Regions from separate parts of the Pectobacterium nicotianae genome, predicted to be linked through region 3. Evidence: predicted binding sites of a transcription regulator. Region 3 holds the regulator's gene; each other region holds the start of a gene.

Region 1 (2,206 bases), 2.0 Mb from region 3:
CCGCTTGCCAAAGCGATCGTCCAGCATGCGCGATCCAGCAGCACGTTCCTGCCAATGGCGGAAAACCGCAAAGCACTGGCAGGGGTCGGCGTGGAAGGCACGATTGGCGGCAAGCGGATTCAGGTCAGCGCGCCGACTCGTGTCGCGTCCGATCTGCTTGATGCCGACTGGTTGCAACGGGTTGAGGCGCTGGAAAACGAAGGGAAAACCGTCGTAGTGGTGCAAGAGGACGATAACCTGCTCGGCGTGCTGGCGTTGAGCGATACGCTACGTCACGATGCGCGTGAAGCGCTGGATGCCTTACAGCAGTTGGGGATTCGTGGCGTGATGCTCACGGGCGATAATCCCCGCGCGGCGGCGGCGATTGCGGCGACATTAGGGATCGATTACCGCGCCAGCCTGCTCCCCGCCGATAAGGTCACGGCGGTCAGCGAATTGAGTCAGCAGCATCCCGTGGCGATGGTCGGCGACGGCATCAACGACGCACCGGCGATGAAAGCCGCAACGATCGGGATTGCGATGGGAAGCGGTACGGATGTGGCACTGGAGACGGCCGATGCAGCCTTAACGCACAGCCGTCTGACCGGGCTGGCGGCAATGATTAGCCTGTCGCGGGCGACGCAACGCAATATTCGCCAGAACATTACCATCGCACTGGGGCTGAAAGCGGTATTTCTGGTCACCAGTATTCTTGGCATTACCGGGCTGTGGCTCGCCGTGCTGGCGGATTCCGGCGCAACCGCGCTGGTCACCGCTAACGCGTTGCGGCTCTTGAGAAAACAGGACTAATCGTAGTCTACGGTGCGCGGTGCAACGCCGCGCACCTGCGGCTGGAAGTATGACGAGTATTACCCTTTGCGCAGCAGATACCGATAGGGAAGCTGTTCGGTCTCCTGCGCCAGAAGCTCATGCTCCATGAACACGCAAAAACCGGGAATATCGCGGGTGGTGGCCGGATCGTCGGCAATAATCAGCAGCGTTTGCCCGGTTTCCATCTGGCGTACCGTCTTACGCACCATCATTACAGGTTCAGGGCAGCGCAGTCCCTGTGCATCAAGGGTTTTATCCGGGTTGGTAAAGGGATCGGTCATCAACGTTCTCAGTACAGGAATCAAAAAACCGCCTTAGTTTACGCTGAGGATTTCCCGACGCAAGCGACGACAACGTTTGCGCAGAAAACAACCATCTTTTCCTGGCAAAACACATTGCATTAACGAAGCAATTGCGTATTATGCCGCCGCGTTGCAGCATAAATCTGCACGTTATCTCTTGGGTTCCCTAACCCCAATAACCAAAAAGGTCACATTATGTATCGTTTTACTCCCCAGCAGCGGCTTACGGCGCTGATCTGGCTATCGTTGTTCCATGTCCTGATCATTACGTCGAGTAATTATCTGGTCCAGCTCCCGGTATTGATTTTCGGTTTTCATACCACCTGGGGCGCGTTTACCTTCCCGTTTATTTTTCTGGCAACTGACCTGACGGTACGGGTTTTCGGTGCGCCGCTGGCGCGTCGTATCATTCTGACCGTGATGGTGCCCGCTCTGGTCATTTCCTATCTGGTGTCGAGCCTGTTTTATCAGGGATCGTGGCAGTCGTTCGAGGCATTAAGTCAGGTGAATATCGTCGTGGCGCGCATCGCCTGCGCCAGCTTCATGGCTTATGTTCTCGGCCAGATTCTGGATGTTCACGTCTTCAACCGCCTGCGCCAGAAACGCGCGTGGTGGGTCGCGCCGGCTGTGTCGACCGTATTTGGTAATTTCAGCGATACGCTGGCCTTTTTCTTCATTGCGTTTTACCGCAGCACCGATGCCTTCATGGCGGCAAACTGGGTTGAAATCGCGATGGTGGATTATGCCTTCAAGCTGTTGATCAGCCTGGCCTTCTTCCTGCCGATGTACGGCGTCATGCTGAACATGGTGCTCAAACGTCTGAGCGAGCAGAAAGGCACACCCGACTATCACTCCGTCAGCAGCCACCATTAATGCCAATCAGGCGGCCATTTGCGCCGCCTTTTCTCATCAAGTCACTCATCGTTTTGTAAAAATAACGCAGGTACTAACAACGGTTTGCAACAACAAAATGCTTGTTTTTGCTATCTGAATAGGGTGCCATACTGTTATTACCTGTTTAAAACGATTATCTGTTTCAAAAACGAGAGAAAGGGATCCCATGTCGAATGTAATCAAATACCTCGGTGTCGGCT
Region 2 (2,206 bases), 1.4 Mb from region 3:
AGCGGCGATTAAGCAAGCTGCGCAGGATATCGGAATTGTGTTTGCGGCGAACTTCAGCGTTGGCGTCAATGTCATGCTGAAGCTGCTGGAAAAAGCGGCCAAGGTCATGGGCGACTATACTGATATCGAAATTATTGAAGCACACCACCGCCACAAAGTGGATGCGCCATCGGGTACCGCGCTGGCGATGGGCGAAGCGATCGCCGATGCGTTGGGACGCGATCTGAAGTCCTGTGCCGTGTACGCGCGTGAAGGCTATACGGGTGAACGCGATCCGAAAAGCATTGGTTTTGCGACCGTACGTGCGGGTGACATTGTCGGTGAACATACGGCGATGTTTGCTGACATTGGCGAGCGCGTTGAGATTACCCACAAGGCATCTAGCCGTATGACATTTGCTAATGGTGCAGTAAGAGCCGCTATCTGGATTAGCTCGAAAGAAAGTGGCCTTTTTGATATGAGAGATGTGCTTTCTCTGGATGATTTATAGTACTTAATTTTTAATACAAATATTATATCTACCTGATAAAGGTGGTTATTTTTATGATCACCTTTTATTTTACCTTTTTCAGGTTAATTTTACCTTATTGTTTCTTTTTATCTGTTTTTTATTCTATTTTTTAGCAGTAATTCTTCCTTGTGACTACCGAAGTCCCCTTTACTGGCGATTTGTTATCCTTATTTTAACGATGTTGTCTCGCAACCGTTTACTTATCTAAGTTGATAGCGTTTTTTACGTCAGTGGGTCACTATTTATTTCGTAAAGCATAAAAATAAGAGAAAAAAAGCGGTTTGGGTAGACAATCAGGAAGACCATCATTAAAATGCGCCCAATTTGCCAAAAATTGGCCTTACAGGTAGTTTTTGCATTGATTTAGTGACTCAAATCTGAATTAATATGCAAATAACGTGATTGTTTATTCCTTGGAGGGTGTTTTGATTAAGTCAGCGCTATTGGTTCTGGAAGACGGAACCCAATTCCACGGTCGGGCCATTGGGGCAGAAGGGTCGGCAGTGGGGGAAGTGGTCTTCAATACGTCGATGACCGGTTATCAAGAAATCCTTACTGATCCTTCCTATTCCCGCCAGATTGTCACTCTCACTTATCCCCATATCGGTAATGTCGGCGCCAATGCCAACGATGAAGAATCCCCCTCTGTACAGGCTCAAGGTCTGGTTATTCGCGATTTACCTCTGATTGCCAGCAACTACCGTAGTGAAGAAAGCCTGTCTGAATACCTCAAACGCAACAACATCGTCGCCATTGCTGATATCGATACCCGTAAACTGACCCGCCTACTGCGTGAGAAAGGCGCACAGAATGGCTGCATCATCGCGGGCGATGCGCCGGATGCTGCCGTCGCGCTGGAGAAAGCGAAAGCCTTCCCGGGGCTGAAGGGTATGGATCTGGCAAAAGAAGTGACGACGGCAGAAAGCTACAGCTGGCTACAGGGAAGCTGGACGCTGGAAGGCGAATTGCCTGCGGCGAAAAACGAAAGCGAACTGCCTTACCACGTTGTGGCCTATGACTACGGTGTGAAACGCAACATTCTGCGTATGCTGGTGGATCGCGGCTGCCGCCTGACGGTTGTTCCGGCGCAGACGCCTGCCGAAGAGGTGCTGAAGCTGAATCCAGACGGTATTTTCCTCTCTAACGGCCCGGGCGACCCAGAGCCGTGCGACTACGCGATTCGCGCGATCAAAACCTTCCTGGAAACGGATATTCCGGTATTCGGCATCTGTCTGGGTCACCAACTGTTGGCACTGGCGAGCGGTGCCAAGACCATCAAAATGAAGCTGGGTCACCACGGTGGCAACCATCCGGTCAAAGATCTGGATAACAACTGTGTGATGATTACCGCGCAGAACCACGGCTTTGCGGTTGATGAAAATAATCTGCCTGCCACGCTGCGCGTCACGCATAAATCCCTGTTTGACCATACGGTTCAAGGAATTCACCGCACGGATAAGCCCGCGTTCAGCTTCCAGGGACACCCGGAAGCGAGCCCAGGCCCGCACGATGCCGCGCCGCTGTTCGACCACTTTATTGACTTGATTCAGACTTACCGTTCTTCAGCTAAATAATCAGGAGCGAGAAAATGCCAAAACGTACAGATATTAAAAGCATCCTGATTCTGGGCGCAGGCCCGATTGTTATCGGCCAGGCGTGTGAGTTCGACTACTCGGGTGCACAGGCGTGTAAAGC
Region 3 (2,206 bases):
GTTGTCAGCAAAGACATCTTCAGATCTGTATCCATGAATTACTCCTTATTAACGAACGAATTTTATCTGAAAGCTTCATCTGAAAAGACACCACCGTTCACAGCCAAACCCGTTTAGGTAGTAAAAGCCACAAATAATAGGGTTATTACGATTCTTTCATAATTGTAGCGAAAAATCTCGGACGAATGCATCACTAATAGTATAAATTAGCCCTTTCACTTTCATGATAAATCGGACACAATCCGCTGTTTATGAAAGCGCTGCGTATCAGTCGAAAAACGTCAACCCAGATCCCTTCGGTATAACATTCGGCATTCTCCTTCTGAAATCCTGTTTTTTAGCTTAGAAGAAGAACATTAAACGTAGGCAAACGATTAACAATATACTTACGTCTGTAACAGGTAAGTTCAGGAGTCATTTTTAGATGGCAACGATTAAAGATGTGGCAAAACGTGCTGGCGTTTCCACCACAACCGTATCGCACGTGATCAATAAAACACGTTTCGTCGCCGAAGAGACTAAGGCAGCCGTCAGGGCGGCAATCAAAGAATTGCACTATTCGCCCAGCGCCGTCGCCCGCAGCCTCAAAGTTAATCACACCAAATCTATCGGTTTGCTGGCCACATCCAGCGAAGCCCCCTATTTTGCCGAGATCATTGAAGCCGTTGAAAACAGCTGCTATGCCAAAGGCTACACGCTGGTGCTGTGTAATTCACATAACGACATCGGCAAACAGCGAGCCTATCTTTCCATGCTGGCGCAAAAACGCGTCGATGGCCTGTTGGTAATGTGCGCTGAATACCCACCAGAGCTGTTGTCGATGTTGGAAGATTATCGCAGCATTCCGATGGTCGTGATGGACTGGGGACAGATGCACAGCGATTTTACCGATACGATTATCGATAACGCCTTTGAAGGCGGTTATATGGCTGGTCGCTACCTGATTGAACGCGGCCATCGGGATATCGGCGCCATCCCCGGCACTCAAGAACGCAACACCGGCAGCGGGCGCTACCTCGGCTTTTTGAAAGCATTGAAGGAAGCCGACATCACCGTACGCGACGAATGGGTAGTTCGAGGCGATTTCGAACCGGAATCCGGCTATAAAGCCATGCATCAGATCCTCGCACAGAAACAGCGTCCAACGGCCGTATTCTGCGGCGGCGATATTATGGCGATGGGGGCTATCTGTGCGGCTGACGAATTGGGTCTGCGTGTGCCGCAGGATATTTCGGTGATCGGTTATGACAACGTGCGCCACGCGCGTTTCTTTACGCCTGCGCTGACGACCATCCACCAGCCAAAGGAGCGTCTGGGTCAGTCCGCTTTCGCAATGCTGCTGGATCGCATTACCAGTAAGCGGGAAGATGCACACGTCATTGAAGTGCACCCGACGTTGATTGAACGCCGCTCGGTTGCAGACGGCCCCTACCTCGACTATCGCCGCTAGCCGCAGCCATTCTGTACAGCCGATTTTCTTATTCCTGCTGCTTCCCCTCCCTGCTTCAGCCAATTCTCTTGTATGCTGGCTGAAGCAGTTTTCAATTTAACACCGTGTTTCATTTTCTCTGGTGACAGCCGAGATCTCGGCTGCGATAAGTGTTGTCCAGGTATGTTTTACGATACTTTTACATAAAGTTAAGGAGACATGATGGGTTTACCTTATACAGAAGAATGGGATCCTAATACCGCGCCCTGGTTCCACATCGTGCAAGACATGCTGGCCACCGCGGATATCACCATCAACGGCACTCGCCCTTTTGACATCCGCGTGACCAACCCCAATTTCTTTAAACGTATCCTGCGTGAGGGATCGCTGGGGCTGGGAGAAAGCTACATGGATGAGTGGTGGGAATGTGAACGGCTGGATATGTTTTCCCATCGCGTCCTGCGTGCGGGGTTAGAGGCCAGGCTGCCCCGCCGTCTGCACGACCTGACGCGCGTCGCCCTCTCCCGCGTCACGAATTTACAATCCCGCCGACGTGCTCAGGTTGTCGGTAAAGCGCATTACGATTTAGGTAACGACCTCTTTACCTTGATGCTGGATCCCTATATGCAATACTCCTGCGCCTATTGGAAACAGGCACAGACGCTGGAACAGGCGCAGGAAGATAAACTTGCCATGATCTGCGAAAAGCTCCAGTTAACATCAGGGATGACTCTGCTGGATATCGGCTGTGGCTGGGGCGGGTTGGCCGAATTCGCG

Evidence for each region. The regulator PurR, encoded in region 3, represses purine synthesis genes. The targets are predictions, from matches to a motif close to CANGCAAACGTTTGCNTG.
Region 1: the regulator PurR is predicted to act here: its motif matches at 1,157-1,174, upstream of tusA (sulfurtransferase TusA).
Region 2: the regulator PurR is predicted to act here: its motif matches at 697-714, upstream of carA (glutamine-hydrolyzing carbamoyl-phosphate synthase small subunit).

Annotation. Positions count from the first base shown of each region.
Region 1 covers NZ_CP096821.1:110,519-112,724, reverse strand. The annotation lists gene MYB54_RS00460 (zinc/cadmium/mercury/lead-transporting ATPase) at 1-789, shown strand, start outside; gene tusA (sulfurtransferase TusA) at 849-1,091, opposite strand; gene MYB54_RS00450 (7-cyano-7-deazaguanine/7-aminomethyl-7-deazaguanine transporter) at 1,308-1,985, shown strand; gene MYB54_RS00445 (DcrB family lipoprotein) at 2,173-2,206, shown strand, end outside.
Region 2 covers NZ_CP096821.1:641,336-643,541, forward strand. The annotation lists gene dapB (4-hydroxy-tetrahydrodipicolinate reductase) at 1-490, shown strand, start outside; gene carA (glutamine-hydrolyzing carbamoyl-phosphate synthase small subunit) at 937-2,085, shown strand; gene carB (carbamoyl-phosphate synthase large subunit) at 2,100-2,206, shown strand, end outside.
Region 3 covers NZ_CP096821.1:2,087,708-2,089,913, reverse strand. The annotation lists gene cydH (cytochrome bd-I oxidase subunit CydH) at 1-35, opposite strand, end outside; gene purR (HTH-type transcriptional repressor PurR) at 425-1,450, shown strand; gene cfa (cyclopropane fatty acyl phospholipid synthase) at 1,652-2,206, shown strand, end outside.